Regions from separate parts of the Brevibacillus sp. FIR094 genome, predicted to be linked through region 2. Evidence: riboswitches for the same ligand, from Rfam matches in the RefSeq annotation. Region 2 holds a riboswitch; each other region holds the start of a gene.

Region 1 (6,421 bases), on a different contig from region 2:
ATGGAAGCAAAACTCCTGGTTTGACTACTGTGCGATGTTGATCGCCTTGATTGGTGTATCCATGCCAATTTTTTGGCTAGGTTTGATGGAGCAGTGGGTGTTTGCCCAAGAGCTGAAATGGCTGCCATCAGTTGGTCGCGACGATTCGCGTAATCCCGTAGAGGCCATTACGCACTTTTATATACTGGATACGATGATCGCTGGTAGTTGGGATCAGTTGTGGGAAGTCATCAAGCATTTGATCCTTCCAGGTATCGCGTTAGGTACGATCCCGATGGCGATTATTGCGCGCATTACCCGTTCGAGCATGCTGGAGGTCATGCGTGCCGACTACGTCAGAACCGCTCGAGCAAAAGGGCTGGCGCAGTTTTGGGTCGTGTACAAGCATGCACTGAAAAATGCGATGATCCCTGTCTTGACGGTAATTGGTTTGCAAACAGGGTTGTTGCTGGGTGGAGCCGTTTTGACAGAAACGATCTTCGGATGGCCAGGCGTCGGTCGCTATATTGTGACTGCCATTGGAAACCGTGACTATCCGGTTATCCAATCCGGTATCCTTGTGATCGCGACGATTTTCGTCCTGATCAATCTCTTGGTCGACCTTCTGTACGCCTATATCGATCCACGCATCAAATATCGCTAAGGAGGGACGAAGAGACATGGCACAACCACAATTACAACCACAAGCACAGGTAGTACCTTTAAAAGTGAAGCAAGAAGAAGTCGTCTCTCCTTGGAAGGATGCATGGAGGACGCTACGAAAAAATAAGCTGGCGCTGGTGGGCTTTGGGATTATTTTATTTTTCATTGTTGTGGCGGTTTTAGCTCCATGGATTGCTCCGTATCCGTACGACGAAGGTAAGCTCGTGATGAAAAACAAGCCACCTTCCGAAGAGCATTGGTTTGGAACAGATTATAATGGTCGCGATGTATTTAGTCGCGTTATTTATGGGGCACAAATTTCCTTGTGGGTAGGGACGTTCTCTGTCATTGGCTCTGTTCTCGCAGGGACTATGCTCGGTCTTTTGGCTGGATACTATGGCAGATGGATCGATACGATCATTTCGCGTCTATTTGATATTATGCTTGCCTTTCCAAGTATTCTGTTGGCAATCGCTGTCGTTGCCATCTTGGGTCCTTCCTTGCAAAACGCCTTGATTGCGATTGCGATTATTAATATTCCGACATTTGGTCGCTTGGTACGCGCCCGCGTATTGAGCTTGAAGGAAGAAGAATTCGTCATGGCCGCACGGGCAATCGGGATGAAAAATTCCCGGATTATCATGCAGCATATTTTGCCGAACAGCCTCGCACCAATCATTGTGACCGGGACGATGGGGATCGCAACAGCGATTATCGAAGCAGCGGCACTTGGCTTTCTCGGACTGGGAGCACAGGCGCCAGAACCGGAATGGGGAAAAATGCTCGCTGATTCACGTCAGTACATTCAAAAAGCACCATGGACTGTTATTTTTCCGGGGCTCTCTATCATGCTGACAGTTCTCGGCTTTAACTTAATCGGGGACGGCTTGCGCGATGCACTCGACCCGCGGATGAAGAGTTAGTCAAAATGGAAAAAAAGACAGAAGGGGCTGTAGGTATCCGACCTTCTGTCTTTTCTTATTTATCCTTCTTCCATAAAGGTGCGGCACAACTGATTGAAAGCAGGAGCAGCTTTCGTGACGATCTGATGCTTCACGTTAGGGATCATCTCGAGTTTTGCTGTTGGCAACTTCATGGTAAGCATCTGCGCATAATGGTGCATCCGTTGATCTTGTTCGCCATAGGCAAGTAAAATCGGAAGCTGGATGTTGCCCAGACGCTCCGTACATTGATAACGATGTCCAGCAGCGTAAAGGTATTTCAGGCTCGTGGGATCTGTTTGGGAGGCGTGCGCCGTCCATTTTTCCCGCATTTCTGGGTCATTTACATGTGAGGAAGCAATCGAGCGGGCAAGAAGAGGAACTCCGTGAAGCATCGACAATGCCTGCCCCATCCAAAATCGTCCATGTAAATACAGGTCATTCACTTCGGAAAAGCCGCTCACGAGTATGGCGCCTTTTACAGCATCCGAATAGCGAAGACAATATTCAAGGGCGATAGAAGCACCTTGGGAGTACCCCAAAATAAAGGGACGTTCAATGCCGAGTGACGGGATTAGCTTATGGAGCTGTTCTGCCAACTCCCCAATGGAAAAGGGCTTCTCCATCGGTGAACTGTCGCCATGTCCGGGCAAATCAGGGACAATGAGCTGATATGTATCCGCGAGTGTTTGTTGATAAACAAAATTGATAGAGCCGATGCATGGTGCATGGATACACAATAACGGCTGGCCTTTTCCCGATATGTGAAAGGCAAACTGCTTGCCATCCTGATGGACGAGTATTTGTTCCATTTTCGTTTTCACCCCACCCTTAGGTTGTCCGATCCGAAGTAGATTTTTCAATTGAACTCTTCTTTTTTTGATGGAGTAATGGTATTCTCGCAATAGAATATTTGGTGAAAGCAGGGTGAAGAAGTTGTTTCAAGAGCGCATTTCGAAGCTCCACACATTTTTGAAAGAGCAAGAGCTGAACGCGGTGTTGATTACCTCTCCCAAGCACGTCTACTATTTGACCGGATTTTTTACAGACCCGCATGAACGGTTTATGGGTCTCGTTATTCCTGCTGAGGGAAAACCTTCTTTGATTGTACCTGCTCTTGATCGTGAGGCAGCGGCAGAGGCTTCGTTCGTTCAAGATATCCATACACATACGGATATCCAAAACCCGTATGAAATCCTCAAGCAAGTCTTGCCAGCGAACTTGACGAAGCTCGGTATTGAGAAGAGTCATATGACTGTCGAGCGCTATGAAGCACTTGGACAAGTTGTTCTGGCGTCGAGCTATGTGGATGTGGAAGAGCCACTACGTGAAATGCGTTTGATCAAATCTGCTGATGAAGTGGATCGTTTGAAGCACGCTGTTCAGTTGGTTGAGGATTCCTTGCGGGAGACCCTGAAAAAAGTCAAGACAGGCATGACCGAGACAGAAATCGTAGCTGAGCTGGAATTCCAGATGAAGCGCTTGGGTGCCGAAGGTCCATCCTTTACGTCCATGGTATTGGCAGGGGAGAAGTCGGCACTGCCACACGGGAAACCAGGAACGCGCCAGGTGCAAGAAGGCGACTTGCTTTTGTTTGATATCGGGGTAGCAGCCAACGGATATGTATCCGATATTACTCGTACCTTTGCTGTAGGCGAGATCAGTGCCCAACTTCAAGAAATTTACGAGACAGTATTGGCTGCCAACGAAGCGGCAATTGCTGAGATTCGTCCGGGTGTGACCTTTGCGCATTTGGATAAAACTGCGCGCGATGTCATTACCGCCAAAGGCTACGGAGAATACTTCATGCACCGTCTTGGGCATGGACTTGGGATGGATGTACATGAATATCCATCTGTTCACAGCCAGAACCAAGAAGTGCTTCGTCCAGGGATGGTCTTTACGATCGAGCCAGGCATCTATCTGCCGGGTGTAGGCGGAGTGCGGATTGAAGACGATGTATTGGTTACGGAAACGGGCGTTGAAATTCTCACGCAGTTCCCGAAAAAACTGACTTCTATCAACGAATGAATAAATCGTAAAAATTGAATAAGTATCGAATGGTGCTAGATGGCATTTGCCGTCAGCTTAAAAGGGAAGTCCGGTGAGAAACCGGCGCGGTCCCGCCACTGTAACGAGGAGCGCCTAGCGAATAGCCACTGTTTTTTGCGAGACAAAAAATGGGAAGGTAGCTGGGTGTGTTGATCCGTAAGCCAGGAGACCTGCCATGCGATCATATACAATCGACCCACGAGGATGGGACAGATGTAGAAGTAGTCTATGATAGGCGCCTTTGGGCCTGCTTATAGCTATGTCTACGTTTGTCATGCACCTCCCGATTGAAATGGGGGGTGCTTTTTTTGTGGGATTTGGTTCAACTCATCATCTACATACAGAAAAGGGGATTACAGATGTTTAAAGCAAACAAAACACATACAGTAATGAAAGGACTAACTTTCGGCATCATGACAGCTGCCATGCTTTTGGTTTCGGCATGCGGCTCCACTACGACAACACAGGCTCCAGCCAAAACAGAACAAACAGCTACACCAGCTGCAGAGAGCAAGTCTGTAACACTAACGAATAATGGCATTGAAATGACGTATCCAAAAGCACCTGAGCGTGCCGTGACATTAAACCAACACGTAACCGAGATCATGCTGGCATTGGGCCTGGCTGATAAAATGGCCGGAACTGCTTACCTAGACGATAAAATCCTTCCAGAGTTAAAAGCAGATTACGACAAGGTTCCGGTACTGTCTGACAAGTATCCTACGAAAGAAGTGCTGCTGGCAGCGAACCCAGACTTCGTATACGCCGGATGGAAAAGTGGATTCGGCGAAAAGGGCGTAGGATCGATGCAGGATTTGGAGAAGGTCGGCATCAAATCGTACCTGCAAGAATCGTCAAGCAAGCCTGGACCAACGATCGACGATGTGTTCGCGGATATTACGAACATCGGACGCATTTTCCGAGTGGAAGACAAAGCCAATGAATTGATCAATAAAATGAAGAGTGAAATGGATCAAACGATTAGCAAAATTGGCAAGGTAGACGAGCCACTTAAAGTGTTCGTGTACGACAACGGGGAAGATAAACCATTCACAGCAGCCAACAACTACATGACGTCCTTAATCAAGACTGCTGGCGGCAAGAACATTTTTGACGACATTCAAAAGGGTTGGGCAGAGGTCAGCTGGGAACAAGTAGTGAGTCGTAATCCGGACGTGATTATTGTTGTAGACTACGGTGACAGAACTGTTGATCAAAAACGCAATTTCCTTTTGACCAAAAAAGAACTGGCGGATATTCCAGCGATTAAAAATCAACGACTGGTTGTATTGCCACTGTCTGCTGCTTCTGAAGGCGTTCGAGCACCGATTGCGCTGAAAATTTTGGCGGAAGGACTCTACCCGGATCAATTCAAATAAAGTACGCCCCTTTTAAGGGAGGGAATGGCACTGCAACAGATCAAGTTACCTTATATCATCATCACTTTACTGGTCGGACTCTTTCTCTCGATTACATTCGCGGTTACGTATGGCTCTGTGGAGATTAAACCGACAACGGTATGGAAAATCGCCTTATCGAAAATTCCGATGTTCACCCAATGGATTGAAGTGGATTGGTCCAAAGGGGAGCAAACGATTATTTGGGATATTCGCTTTCCACGTGTACTCTTGGGGGCGATCGTTGGCGCAGGTCTGTCTGTCGTGGGGGTAGCGATCCAGTCGTTGGTTCGCAACTCCCTGGCTGACCCGTATGTGTTAGGTGTATCTTCAGGCGCTTCCGTAGGAGCGACCTCGGTCATTATATTCGGAGCATTCAGCATGTACGGGCAGTATGCGCTATCCTTTGGCGCTTTTACAGGCTCCCTTGTGTCCATCATTCTCATTTTTACGCTATCCCGTATCGGTGGGCAAAATTCAACGGTACGCCTGCTCATGGCCGGAATTGCGATATCTGCGATCTTGTCGGCCATTACCAGTCTCCTAGTTTTTTCAGCGCCGAATGAGCATGGAATTGGGACGGTCCTGTTTTGGTTAAGTGGAAGTTTGGCTGGCGGGAAATGGGAGTACCTGACGATCCCTGCATTGATTGTTGTCATCTGCCTCATCGTCTTAATGGCCCAATACCGCTCGCTCAATGCGATGTTGATGGGCGAGGAGTCAGCGGGGACATTGGGGGTCAATACGGTACAATTCCGCAAGCTTCTCCTGGTGATCACGGCACTGCTCACAGGGGTGATCGTGTCCATTGCGGGATCAATCGGTTTTGTCGGATTAATGATGCCCCACATCGTCCGTGTGATGGTCGGATCAGATCACAGACGTGTCCTGCCTGTCAGCGCTTTGTTTGGCGCGATATTTCTAATCTGGGTTGATGTAGTCGCTAGGCTCGCATTTGCACCGGAAGAGCTGCCGATTGGTATTTTGACAGCGCTTTGTGGAGGTCCATTCTTTATCTGGTTGATGTTGCGGAGTTCTTATTCCTTTGGAGGTAGCGGACGATGAATTTGTTAGTTGAGAATATATCGGTCGAACTGGAGAAAAAGGGAATCCTTCGCAACGTCAGTCTGGAGGTACGCTCTGGAGAGTTTGTGGGGCTGATCGGGCCGAATGGCAGTGGGAAGTCCACATTGCTAAAAAGCATTTATCGCGTATTGAAGCCGCGTTCGGGATGGATCTCGCTTGATGGCGATGATGTATACAAGTTAACTTCACGTCAAAACGCTCAGCGTATGGCGGCTGTACGGCAGGAGTCCTCTATTGAATTCGATTTTTCGGTAAACGAAATTGTGAATATGGGACGTGCTCCGCATAAACGGCTGTTTCAGT
Region 2 (6,421 bases):
AAAATCATTGATAATGATAATCCTTTTCGATTATATATCAAATCTCTCAAAAAAACGCAAAAAGAGCCTTTTAAAAGGCTCCCTTTGCGTTGCCATTACTCTTTTACATAAAGCTGATACATCTCGGTTTCTTCATCCGTTGCTTTTGCGATTCGAAAAGCTTCTTCCACGCTTTTCTTGTTTTGAATGACCTCGTAGAAAAAGCGCAGTGCGAACATCAGCGCAGAATTTCCATCCGGGTAATCATCTGGCCCGATATACGTATGGCAGCCACTGTCCAGAAAGGCCTTCGCTAATTTAGGATCACCAAGCGAGCATCCGTTACCTAACACGATTTTTCCATCCAGCTTGGCAAACCGTCTAACGTCGTCAGGACCAAAATCACCCTTTGGTTCTCCTTCCTCGTAAACGTCCTCGCCCAGCTCTGGCATGATGAGGCTTCCCTCATCGCCATGGAAATTCAGAACAATCATGTCGGTATTTGGGTAGAGGTCGCTGCCATTCAATACATCAATCAAATCGCTTGGTCGACCAATCCAGTACGTAAAGACTCGTGCTCCAAAATACTCAAGTGTACTCCGGATTGCTTGGCTGTCCAGATCCGTATCCGGACCAATTACTAAGGCAACATTCATTTCAGGTTTACTCATCGTGATATTCCTCCATTTTGTTGTAAGTGTTTTAATTTGTAGGTAAATAAAACCGTTTACATGGAGGGGGTCGGGCCAACTGGTAAATGGCAAGACGTTACTTCTTAGTCATCATGGAATAGGTAAACTCCTCTTCAATTGGAAAATTTTAAAATTTATAGCAGTATATCACTCGTCACATGTCATGTAAAGTTTTTCCGTCAATCAAACATTCTCGTTTTGCAGCAATTACGCAAACCCTTTTTTGATTTTGGTCTTCATGTCACGATATAGCTCTCCGTATGTAATCGCATGCTCGATATGCGAATAGGAAAGCACGGAATCGCCATCCTTGCTCTCGCAGCACGCAAAGAACAAGCTCTCCATCAGATTGTGATTTTCGATGGAATTGGTTATGTGGACGCAATCCTCAATCGAATCATGAGCGTCATGCTTGTAAAAAAGAAATGTCCCTTCTTTGAACGCCCCTTTTTTGTTGGCGTCTTTCCAAATGAGCATGCCCAAGGTTATAAAGTACCCTTCCTGGAAACGGATGACTCCTGTAATGACAGAATTAATCGTGGTCGGAATGATCGCAATCGAGTCATTGAGCTGATTGACGTATTCATACAACGCTTTATTGGATTCTTGAAGATCAGCGATTGGTACATGAAGAAGCTGCTTGTCTCTTAATTTTTCTACGAGTTGTTGAACGCATAGCGTCTTATTCAAAGTTGAAATCACAACCTCATCACTTCTCCCATTGTAAGTAAGTGTCTTCTTTACGTTATTCGTGATGATTGGACATATCCCTACAAAATCCGCGCAAATCTTCTTAACTTTTCCGCTATAGCCGCTCAGAGGTCAAGATTTGCTCGACCGTAAATATTGGCCAGTTGCAAAAGCAAGTCGATGAGCTGTCTAAACAGTACCGGGAATTGGATGCAAGCATTCAACAATTCAACTGGTTAACAGAACTGCAAGAAGCTTAACGTAAGAGGCATGGAAGTCGGTAGTCTGTCTGTAAAAGGCGAACACGTCCCCCTTCAACAGGGCTAATGTTGAAAATTCCGGCAGGGTCGAGGGGCCACCCTGAGGGTTCAAATCCCTCTCTTACATAAGACGCCCAGTAATGTGACATGAGTAATGTGTACGTAGTATTGTAACTACCGTGTGTTGATTTTGCCTGACAGACGAGGGTGGGTACGGGGATCAATCCATGTAAAAAACCCTTCACGCCTTGATGTGGCGAGAAGGGCTTTTTGGCGCAAATTTACGCTTTTCCTTTTAAATAATCATCTTTTATCTTCTTTTCCTGCTCGACGGTAGTCATCTCTTTCTCCAATACTTGATACATCAGTTCGTCCTTCACCTTGCGTGAAATTCCTTTTTCCTGGTGATTCGGGACTGATGTACTCATGACAGAGTCTTGTTCCATATCAGCGTACCTCCATGGCTTTTTGGGGTTAGCTTGCCCGAAAGCCACCACTCCATTCACCACACCCGCTGAACACTGAGCATTTTTCGCAGCTCGTCGAGCGAGCGTGGAATATTTCCGCCAAGTTCCCGCTTCCACTGCTCAGGCAGTGCCTCCCACACATCAACGAGCACCGGCATACCCAGATGAAGACTCTCCAGCATCGTTCTATTTTCCAATGCCTCCTGCGGATCTCCCGCGAAAACAAGCCTGCCTTCATCCATGATACAAATCCATTCCGCCCATTCAAAGGCAATATCCATATCATGTGTCGCCATCAAAACAGTCGTTCCTTGCCGGTGAATGGTATCGAGCTCCCGCAGCAAATTTTTAGTCTGATAGCGATCCAGATACGCAGTAGGCTCGTCCAACAGCAACAGCTCTGGCTCCATGACCATGACCCCTGCGAGTGCCAGGCGCCGTTTTTGTCCCAGGCTCAAATGATGAATCGGAGCTTCTGCCAGCTCTCTCAACCCGAAGGCATCCATCACCTTTTCTACTTTTGCCCGGATTATATCCGTAGGCAGCTTTTGGTTGCATAAACCGTAGGATATATCTTCCGCGACCGTGCTTGCGATCAGCTGATGCTCGGGATCTTGAAAGACCAAGCCTACCTTTTGCGTCATCTCTAGCAGTGCGGCTCGTTTGTAGACTAGCGGTTTCCCCTTCCACAGCACCTGTCCCTGCTGTGGCTCGATGATCCCGTTCCCATGCAAGAACAAGGTCGACTTCCCACAGCCGTTTCGCCCCAAAAGGACACATTTTTTCCCCTCTGGAATCCATAAGGACAGCCCGGACAGGACGGGTCCCCGCCCTCCCGGATACGTGTACTGCAAATCGATGAACTCCAACAACCGTGATGTCATTACTACCAACCTCCTGTCCACCACTCAAGCAGTACCAGCAGCATACAGCCTGCGATTGACTCCCACTCATAGCGTCGCGAACGAACATGGGTATGAAACGCGAGCACCTGCATGCTCTCCCCAAAGCCTCTAGCCGCCATTCCTTTGTGCAAGGCTTCGTATTTGCGCATCGCTCTGACAAACAATTGCGCAACGAGAACCCCTGCATCCCGAAGCGTCGCGCGGAAGCCTCGATGACCTCCGCGCGAACGTTGGGCAATCCATAGCTGGTGAGAAATCGTTACTAACACAAAAATAAACCGATACATGATCATTAATAAGTCAGTCACAAGGACAGGCATACGAAGTCGGCGAAGCACCTGCAAGATTTCGGCAAACGGCACGGTAAACAAAATGAAAGCAAAGCAAGATAAGCTCGCTATGGTACGCCAAAATAAGATCCAAACTTTACTGAATGATGACATCGGCACATAGAGCACATACGAACCCACGTCCCATGCTGCCGCGATCTGGACATGGACTTCTCCTGCTCTCGCCCCTTCTACCAATAGGGCAGGGAGCCCCGCCACGAAAAACGATAGCGACACAATCATAAAGGCACAATAGATACGGACAGGAATACGGGCATACACCACTACCCATACCGTCATCCAGATAACGACAGCCATCTGCATCCATACATGTCCCACCAAGACGAGCAGTAACAATGCACTCGGCAGCAATAGCTTATGAGCTGGCGGCAGATGTTTCAGCCTGCTTTGATAAGAGAGAGAATCAATCTGCAGCCCGTTCATTTTTTCCGCTTATCCAACCGACCTTTGTACAAGCCCACAGCGTAGCCAACCACTCCCGCTCCCAACGCCGCCTGCACCGCAAACAATAGGCTCTCCGTCTCTCCCCCTGGCGGTTCTATCAGTGGCTGGAACCACGGTTCGTAGTTCGGAGCAATTTCCTTGATCGCTTCCTCCGCCACACCGTCTGCGCCACCAAATTCCGAATCCTGCACCAGCAACAGCGGGACAATCGCCAGTACGATTACCCCCAAGAGTAAAAGCCAGTTCCATCCTTTTTTCACAGCGATTCCTCCCGTTTGAGCAAACGAAGCTGTGTAAGCTCTTTTGCGTTGTAAGATAATAACCAGTTCCAAACAAGAACGGTCAACAGACCTTCACTGATTGCGAGCGGTACTTGCGTGAATGCAAAAATTCCTGCAAATTTGGCAAACGAGGCCAACACTCCACCAGATTCAGCTGGGAATGCGAGTGCCAATTGAATTGAAGTCACCACATAGGTAGCGAGGTCAGCCAAGGCAGCCGCCGAAAAAACAGCCAGACGTTGGCTTCCGTTCACTTTCATGATAAACCGATAGATTCCGTATGCCACCAGGGGTCCTACTACTGCCATGGATACAGCATTTGCCCCTAGCGTAGTCAAACCTCCATGTGCCAAAAGCAAGGCTTGAAATAAGAGCACCATGCTCCCCAACACAGACATCGCAAAAGGCCCAAACATAATAGCGCCAAGGCCCGTTCCAGTCGGGTGAGAGCTGCTGCCTGTAACCGAAGGGATTTTCAGTGCAGATAAAACAAATGCAAACGCTCCTGCAACACCAATAAGGAGCTTCATTTCGGGATGTTCTTTTACAATCTTGTTAATCGAGCGAATCCCAAGAATAAAAAATGGCAAGAAGACAGCCCACCAAAATAAGGCCCAGGATAATGGCAAATACCCTTCCATGATGTGCATCGCATGTCCTGTCTCTGGTTCATTGAGCAGGAAATACAGGACAAAGCCCGCGATCATCAGACAAGTAGATACGAGACGAGATCGATTCATGTTCCTTCCTCCTTCACTGACTTTCGTTCTTATCCTACAAATAAAAAAATCCCATCCATCAATGGACGAGATGTGCACACAAAACAATAGACTGACTACACAGCCTCACTGCCTCGTATTCACCGCTCCTTTCCGCGAAGGTTTTCTGGGTGTGGCTACTAGGTAGGTCTCCTGGCTTCCAGATCCATACGCTCTTTGTCCTTCCCCATACGAAAATGAGTGGTTTCCTTCTCAAAGAGAGCTCCCTGGTTACAGTGGCGGGACCGCTCGGGACTTTCACCCGATTCCCTGTTACCCTTTATGCGTCACATAAAGGCACCTAACGCCGACAATATGTAATTGACAGACAATTCATGTTTGTCCCACATCATTATACCGGATCACTACATAAATCGGAAGAATATAAGCAAAAACGCATAAGCCAATGACCCACTAACAACGGAGCCATCGACCTATGCGTACTTGTTCTATCTATTCTTTTGCGTCTACGCCAATTACTTCACTAATATGTTTAAAACCATCGCGCTGCATGAGCTTGAGTAGCTTTTTGTTAATTTGCTTGGCGATACCTGGGCCTTGATATATCATCCCCGTATACACCTGAACGAGACTGGCTCCTGCTCGGATTTTCGCGTAGGCGTCTTCACCGTTATAAATGCCTCCGACACCGATGATTGGTACCTTGTCTCCTACTTCTTGATAAATCTCCTTCACCCAAGCAGTGGAACGCTCCGTAAGAGGTCTTCCGCTCAAGCCACCCGCTTCCTCGGCAAATCGATGTCCGGAAACTGCCTCGCGTGACAGTGTCGTATTGGTAGCGATAATTCCGGCAATGCCTTCTTCAACAGCAGCGTGAACAACATCGCGCATGTGCTCATCCGACATGTCTGGTGCTACTTTCAGCAATATCGGCTTTTTCTTGATGGAACGCGCTTCCATTTCAGTCGCCTTTTCCCTTACAGCCCGCACCAAATGACGCAAGCTCTCTGTTTCCTGCAAGTCACGCAGATTCGGGGTATTCGGAGAACTGATGTTAATGACGAAATAGTGACCGTATGAATAGAGCATGTCCATACATTTGCTATAGTCGATGGCCGCCTCTTCATTCGGCGTTACTTTGTTTTTCCCAATGTTAATCCCAATCGGGACATCTGAGTACGCGTAATCGACCAAATGCTGGGAAGCCAAATACGCACCGTGATTGTTGAAACCCATCCGGTTAATGACAGCTTGATGTTCCGGCAATCGGAACAAACGCGGCTTCGGATTGCCTGGCTGCCCCTGCGGCGTTAACGTCCCGATTTCTACAAACCCAAAACCAAGAGCACCCAATGCATGATAGACTTCGGCATTTTTATCAAAACCGGCTGCAAGTCCGACTGGATTCGGAAACGTCAGTCCCCACAGCTTGTTCTCCAATCGCTGGTCTTTTACTTGATAGATCATCTTCAGGATGCTTTTGCCTGGAGCAGAATCCTCCACCAGCCTTAAGGCACCAATTGTCTTTTCGTGTATCTCTTCCGCATCTTGCTTGAACAGATAGTTTCGTATGAGTTGATACATCGGCTGCACTCCTTACTCCGTTTCTACCTTTTTACCTCATAGTAGAATAC
Region 3 (6,421 bases), on a different contig from region 2:
TTTTAGCAAAGTGGATTTTCCGCTTCCGTTCGGCCCGATGATGCCAAAAAATTCTCCCTTGTCCACGCAAAAATCGATGCCGTGCAAGACAGGCGTATCCTGATACGATTTTTGCAAGTTGCGCACATTGATCATTGCTAACGTTACCTCTTCCTAAAGCGTTTATTTTGCTTCAATAAATAGGCGAAAAACGGTGCTCCCAGAAATGCTGTCACGACTCCGAGCGGGATTTCCGTTGGACTCAGCAGCATTCTGGCAAGAGTGTCGGCCCACAGCACGTAAATACCACCGCAGATCGCAGCCATCGGGAGTAAAATACGATGGTCAGGACCAACCAGCAATCGGACGAGATGCGGTACCACCAGGCCAACGAACCCGATAATTCCCGCGATAGATACCGCCGCTGCAGTCAGGAGGGTCGAGACGACCAGAACCACTAACTTCGTTCGATCCACATGGACGCCGAGATGCGCAGCCTGCCGCTCCCCCAACGCAAATAGGTTCAAGGAACGCGCATAGCTCACAAGCACCATTCCACCTATAACTAAGTACGGAATCAAGACGTACGTAAAGGCCCACCCTCGAAACGACAGGCTGCCCATAAGCCAGAACACGATCTCATTTACCGTCTGGTCGGATAGGGACACCATAAACGAAACGAGCGAGCCGAGAAAAGCCTGCACCACGACACCAGACAAAATCAGCGTCTCTGTTTGCAGCTTTCCTTGCGTATTCGCGAGTCCGAGTACGATCCATAAACTGAGCAATCCTGTAAGAAAAGCGACGACAGGCGTGCTCCATGCACCCAAAAAGGTGATTTGCAAGCCAAAAAGGATCAAGAAGGCTGCTCCGACCGCAGAACCCGATGCCACGCCCATCGTAAACGGATCTGCAAGCGGATTGCGCAAAACTCCCTGAAAGCCCGCTCCTGCAAGTGACAAGCAGGCGCCAATCAAGACAGCCAATACAACGCGTGGAAAACGAACCTTCATGACAATTTGCTCAGATGACTCCGGCCACGTTACGGTGATCCACTCAGACAAGCCAGGGATTTGATGGAGCAGGATAAGCCATACTTGCGAAAGGGGGAGTTGCGCCGCCCCCATCGAGATGCTGATAACTATTGATGCCAGAAGGACGAGACAGCTGACTCCTCCCCATATGAACAATCGTTTCTTCATTTTATTTCACCAAGTCAGGGTAAATCACCTTGGCTACTTCGATCAAGCCTTGTGTAATACGCGGACCAGGACGGGACAAAATATTTTGGTCCATGCCAAAGATTTGTTTTTCACGGATCGCCTTCATTTTATCCCAGCCATTACGCTTGGCGATCATATCCTCCAGCTTGACGCCAGTCTTTTCATCCGTAATTCCGCTCGCATACAAAATAACGTCTGGATCGTTTTGCAAAATCTTTTCTTCACTAATCGGATTCCATCCCTCGGTGTCGGAAGCAATATTTGTCGCTCCAGCCAGCGTGATGAGTTCGTCCATGAATTCGCCTTTTCCGACTGTCCAGCCTGGGGAAAATTCCAAGTATACCTTTTTCTTGTCTTCCGGTTTTACATTTTTCACTGCTTCTTGAACGTACGCGATGTCTTTCTTCATTTGCGCGACGACTTTTTCGGCTTGTTCCTGTCTGTTCGTGATAACTCCCATCGCCAAAACATTGTTTAGGATGTCATCCATCTTTGTCGGATGGGTAATGTAGACTGGCATTCCGAGAGATTTGAGCTTGTCAGCCACTGGCTTTTCCATCGAAATCCCACCGACGACCATATCCGGCGTTTGAGCAAGAATGGCTTCTTCATTTGGTTTGACGACTCCGCCAATTTTCGGTTTTGCCTTCGCCGCATCTGGATAATCATCATAGTCTGAGACAGCTACGATCCGATCTTCCAAGCCTAATGCGAACAAAATCTCTGTCTCCGCAGGTGATGTTGAGACGATTCGCTCAGGAGCTTTTGCAAAGGTTACTTCTTTTCCTGTCGCATCCGTGACTGTCAATGGATACTTTGTTTGTTTGGCAGGCTGCTCGTCTGCATTCTCTTGCGGTGCTGTCTGCGGTGCACTTGTTTGTCCACCAGGTGCTGGCTGGCTGTTATCGTTACCCGCACAACCTGCGAGGCTAGCCGCAACTAGTAGTGGGATCATGAATCGAAATGAACGTTTCATATGTAGAACTTCCTTTCTCATGTCTGATTGACTGTTCCTTCCAATAAAAAAATCGACCCTTGCTTCCATTCGGAAATCAAAGGGTCGGCACCTCAGGGCAAACAGACAAAGATGGTCTGCTTCCTGAAATAGGCCGATCCTTTCCGCGAAGGCAACAGGCACTAAAACAAACAGGCAGGTCTCCTGGCTTACGGCTGAGGAACGAGCCGAATTACAGTGGCGGGACCGCGTCGGATTTTCACCGACTTCCCTTTTCACCCGATCTTTTCGTTAAAAAGAAGAGGCACCTATTTGCTGTTACGTTTGAAATTGTCACAGTCCATGACTCATCCTACATCATAGCATTCCTTGAATGAAAAAAGAATGACAAACACATAAGCCAATACTTTCTTGCCTGCTAAAAATGAAAAACGCCTGAACAAAAGGTTCAGGCAAATGTAACGCTTTTGGCAGACTATACCCCTCGTTTGTGCAAATAATCTAAGATACCCATGGAGCATACTTGCAAATCGAGCTTGAGTACATCGAAAACTTCGTGGTCACTGCTGATTCCTTGTGACTGTAGATGATCAGTAACTCGTTCAAATAAAGTGCGAGACAGCTCATCATATGTTTGTCCAGCAGCTAGCGCTGTCTCTCCTTCCGCCACAAACACGGGGAGCCACTCGCGTATTTGGTGGTACACGTCATCTGCCTGCTCTGACATCCCAAAATGACCAAAGTAAATCCGACTCAGCTTGCACGCTTCAAAACGGCTTAGAGACGCTAACATGGCATCCGGGTCAAACTGATTCGGCGAAGTAGATGGCAGCACGAGGTGTATGCCATCCTTTTTTAGCTGTGGATAGAGCACACCTGCCGTATCACCTGTAAACATGCCGCGGCTTACTGGATCGTAGATGCTGAAGTGATGATTGGCGTGACCTGGGGAATCGAGAAACTCCAATGCGCAATTCTCTCCGATCTTTAGTGTATCCCCGTCTCCGCGAATCAAAATCCGCTCTTCGAGAACAGCCTCAATCGGATCAAACAATCGATCAAAATCATCATGATACACCGCTCTCGCGCCTGCGATCAGTCGGCTCGGATCTATGAGATGACGTGCACCTTTCGGGTGGACAACGACCTTTGCGTTTGGACAATCCTTCAGAAACAGTCCTACTCCTCCTGCATGATCCAAGTGAATGTGCGTCACGATGATGTATTTTACTTGTTCGGGCGTATAACCGAGCTTGGCGAGACCGGCCTTGATGTATGGGACGGAGGGGCTTGGCCCTGTTTCTACCAACGTGAGCTCCTCTTCCGCGATCACATACGTCCCCGTACGTTCCGCCCAGCCCATATCGAAACCGTCTATTAAATGAATGCGTTCCCCTAAATAAATTGGCTCTGTTGATTGCATGTAAATACTCCTCCTTTTCAAAAGTCTCGTGTTGTTATTTTGTTGCGTGAATATTTACACTTTACCATCTATTTCGAACGGATTGGGGATAAGTCACACAAAATCTTCATATTTTCATGGTAATCTAAGGGCAGCAAAAACAATTCCATTAGCTGGAGGGGTGCTAAAATGGGTCAACTTTTTTCTGAATTACGACCTGAGCATGAGAAGTTTATCAAGAAGCAACAGATGTTCTTTGTTGCCTCTGCTCCTATGGACACAGATGGTCACGTGAATCTTTCACCGAAAGGGTACGATTCTTTTCGCATATTATCGCCTACCGAGGTCGCCTATTTAGACCTGACTGGAAGTGGGAACGAAACCAGCGCTCATCTGCAGGAAAATGGCAGGATAACTCTCATGTTCTGTGCGTTTGAAGGCCCCCCTCTCATCATGCGCCTTTTCGGCAAAGGAACGGTTATTCTCCCAGATACGCCTCGGTGGGATGAGCTCGTAAAAGACTTCCCGCTTCTGCCCGGTGCTCGTCAAATCATTACCGTCAACATAATGGAAGTAAAGACCTCTTGCGGCTGGGCTATCCCCTTCTATTTCTATACAAAAGAACGCGACACCCTTCAGAAATGGACCTTGGCTAAAGACGAGACAGAACTGCTTGATTATCAAAAGGAAAACAACGTAGTAAGCATGGATGGATTGCCAACCCCATTGGGACAAAAGCTTTTCCCCGCAGTAGGAGGGGACAACTAAAAGTAAAACGCAAAGAAGCTGCCCTACTCGCAGCTTCTTTTTTTGAAATCTCTTTACTTACTCGTATAAATGACCACTGCATCTCTCAGAAACTCGGCTACACCAGGCTGTTCCTTGTCATAGTAAGCGGTAAAGCGCGGGTCTTCGACGTACATCTGGGCAACACTTGCGTGCGCATCTTTACTGTAGCTGTCCCAATAAAAACTAAGCCATTGACGGTGAAGATCGGCTGCTTTTTGGGCAAGCTCATGAGCAGGATCTCCCGTCGCAAAAGCCTGTGCCAACGTCTCATGCAGTTTTTCATTCAACTGCTCAAGTGCAGCGTACTCCTGCTCGGTCATTCCTTTGATTTTCTGATTGGATTTGTCCACCTGGTCACTTCCATATTTTGAGCGAATTTCTTCTCCGTACTGGGCCTCGTTGTCGTCAATCAGCTTTTGCTTGAAGCCTTCAAATTTTTGTTTGTCACTCATCGTTTTGGTCCCCTCTCTTTGTGCTAATGTCAAATCGACATTGGCGATTAACGCATCCAATTGCGCTCGCCTTTCCAGGAGCTTCTCGCGGTGCTCCCGTAGTGCCAGGTCAGCATCAAAGGTTGGTGAATCCAGGATCTCCCTAATTTCCTCCAAGCTCACACCCAGCTCGCGGTAAAAAAGGATTTGCTGCAATCGATCAACCTCTTGCTGTCCGTAAATGCGATACCCTGACGAATTGACTCTCGCCGGCTTGAGAAGTTCAATTTCATCGTAGTATCGGAGCGTCCGGGTGCTGACACCCGCCAGGAGTCCTAGCTTTTGCACCGTATATTCCATGTTCATTCCTCCTGACAAATTGATCGTACACATTTACGGACCGTCAATGTCAAACACATTTTCATAAAAAGATTAGCGTTACTCTATTTGCATAATTTGCTAAAATATAGAGAAAGCCATACAAGGGGGGACTTAAGATGCTCTATGTCTTCGGTTTCATTGTAGCCATGCTCGGTGCCGGATGGGGATTAACAGGGCTACTCAGTCTCAAAGCGAGAGATAAACATGCCATCACCCATTACAGTGACGATGCTTATAACCAGCAAACCTTGTTCCAGATGCACAACAACCCTAGCCAAGGAATGTAAACATAGAAAAAGGCTGCCCGCAACTTGTGCATGGGCAGCCATTCTTATTTCTTACAGCGCTTGGAATGTATCAGTCAATATCGGTACGATTTGCTTTTTACGGGAGACAACGCCCTTCAGAACAGCTTTGTTGTCCACCAATGTTACTTGGTACGCTTTTTCTACTGCTTGAGTTGCGCTGCCAAGAGCAATCGCAACAGAATCGTTATTCAAGATATCCGTTACAACAAACACGAACAAGTCCAAACCTTTTTCAGCGATGTTTGCATTCATAGCCGCTTCCAGTTCGCTTTGGCGTGCAAGGACATCATTTACGTCCACCGCATTTACTTGCGCGATTTCTACTTTCGCATTGCCCATTTGGAACTCTTTTGCATCCAATGTGAGCAGTTGTGCGATTGTTTTGTCGCTCAGGTCTGCCCCCGCTTTGAGCATTTCCAGACCGTATGCTTGCAAATCAACACCCGCGATTTCAGCCAGCTCGTGTGCTGCGGCTACATCTTGCTCCGTGCAAGTTGGGGATTTCAACAGCAGTGTATCCGAAATGATCGCGGAAAGCATCAAGCCCGCCATCTTTTTTGGAATGTCTACGCCGTTTTCTTTGTACATTTTCTTCAAAATGGTTGTGGTGCATCCAACCGGCTCTGCACGGAAGTAGAGAGGATTGCTCGTCTCAAAGTTCGCAATACGGTGATGGTCGATCACTTCTACCACTTGCACTTGCTCAATATCATTCGCGCTTTGTTGGCGCTCATTGTGGTCTACAAGGATAACTTCATTTACTTCATTCGCCACTGTTTCTACGAGGCGCGGCTCTTTTACTTGGAAGTAATCCAACACAAATGCTGTTTCGCTGCTGATTACACCCAGGCGTACAGGCTCTACATTCGCGCCCAGTTTTGTTTTCAAGTCAGCGTACACAAGCGCTGAACAAATGGAATCTGTGTCTGGATTTTTATGACCGAAGATTAATT

The links. A riboswitch is a leader RNA that binds a small molecule or an ion and turns the genes downstream of it on or off. The one in region 2 is predicted to bind cobalamin.
Region 1: linked by a shared signal. The riboswitch ahead of ACQ5DJ_RS20700 (ABC transporter substrate-binding protein) and the one ahead of ACQ5DJ_RS04630 (energy-coupling factor ABC transporter permease) in region 2 are both predicted to bind cobalamin.
Region 3: linked by a shared signal. The riboswitch ahead of ACQ5DJ_RS26645 (helical backbone metal receptor) and the one ahead of ACQ5DJ_RS04630 (energy-coupling factor ABC transporter permease) in region 2 are both predicted to bind cobalamin.

What each region holds. Positions count from the first base shown of each region.
Region 1 is NZ_JBEAES010000025.1:7,738-14,158, reverse strand. It holds gene ACQ5DJ_RS20720 (ABC transporter permease) at 1-643, shown strand, start outside; gene ACQ5DJ_RS20715 (ABC transporter permease) at 660-1,565, shown strand; gene ACQ5DJ_RS20710 (alpha/beta fold hydrolase) at 1,625-2,395, opposite strand; gene ACQ5DJ_RS20705 (M24 family metallopeptidase) at 2,520-3,614, shown strand; cobalamin riboswitch at 3,628-3,827, shown strand; gene ACQ5DJ_RS20700 (ABC transporter substrate-binding protein) at 3,995-5,014, shown strand; gene ACQ5DJ_RS20695 (FecCD family ABC transporter permease) at 5,039-6,097, shown strand; gene ACQ5DJ_RS20690 (ABC transporter ATP-binding protein) at 6,094-6,421, shown strand, end outside.
Region 2 is NZ_JBEAES010000004.1:124,235-130,655, reverse strand. It holds gene ACQ5DJ_RS04665 (delta-aminolevulinic acid dehydratase) at 96-650, opposite strand; gene ACQ5DJ_RS04660 (hypothetical protein) at 879-1,373, opposite strand; partial or broken gene ACQ5DJ_RS04655 (DIP1984 family protein) at 1,487-1,621, shown strand; gene ACQ5DJ_RS04650 (hypothetical protein) at 1,903-2,067, opposite strand; gene ACQ5DJ_RS04645 (energy-coupling factor ABC transporter ATP-binding protein) at 2,124-2,972, opposite strand; gene cbiQ (cobalt ECF transporter T component CbiQ) at 2,975-3,766, opposite strand; gene ACQ5DJ_RS04635 (energy-coupling factor ABC transporter substrate-binding protein) at 3,763-4,047, opposite strand; gene ACQ5DJ_RS04630 (energy-coupling factor ABC transporter permease) at 4,044-4,808, opposite strand; cobalamin riboswitch at 4,953-5,146, opposite strand; gene ACQ5DJ_RS04625 (quinone-dependent dihydroorotate dehydrogenase) at 5,280-6,371, opposite strand.
Region 3 is NZ_JBEAES010000045.1:10,362-16,782, forward strand. It holds gene ACQ5DJ_RS26635 (ABC transporter ATP-binding protein) at 1-135, opposite strand, end outside; gene ACQ5DJ_RS26640 (FecCD family ABC transporter permease) at 144-1,181, opposite strand; gene ACQ5DJ_RS26645 (helical backbone metal receptor) at 1,183-2,178, opposite strand; cobalamin riboswitch at 2,335-2,484, opposite strand; gene ACQ5DJ_RS26650 (MBL fold metallo-hydrolase) at 2,633-3,580, opposite strand; gene ACQ5DJ_RS26655 (pyridoxamine 5'-phosphate oxidase family protein) at 3,749-4,327, shown strand; gene ACQ5DJ_RS26660 (MerR family transcriptional regulator) at 4,381-5,139, opposite strand; gene ACQ5DJ_RS26665 (hypothetical protein) at 5,277-5,447, shown strand; gene ACQ5DJ_RS26670 (manganese-dependent inorganic pyrophosphatase) at 5,499-6,421, opposite strand, start outside.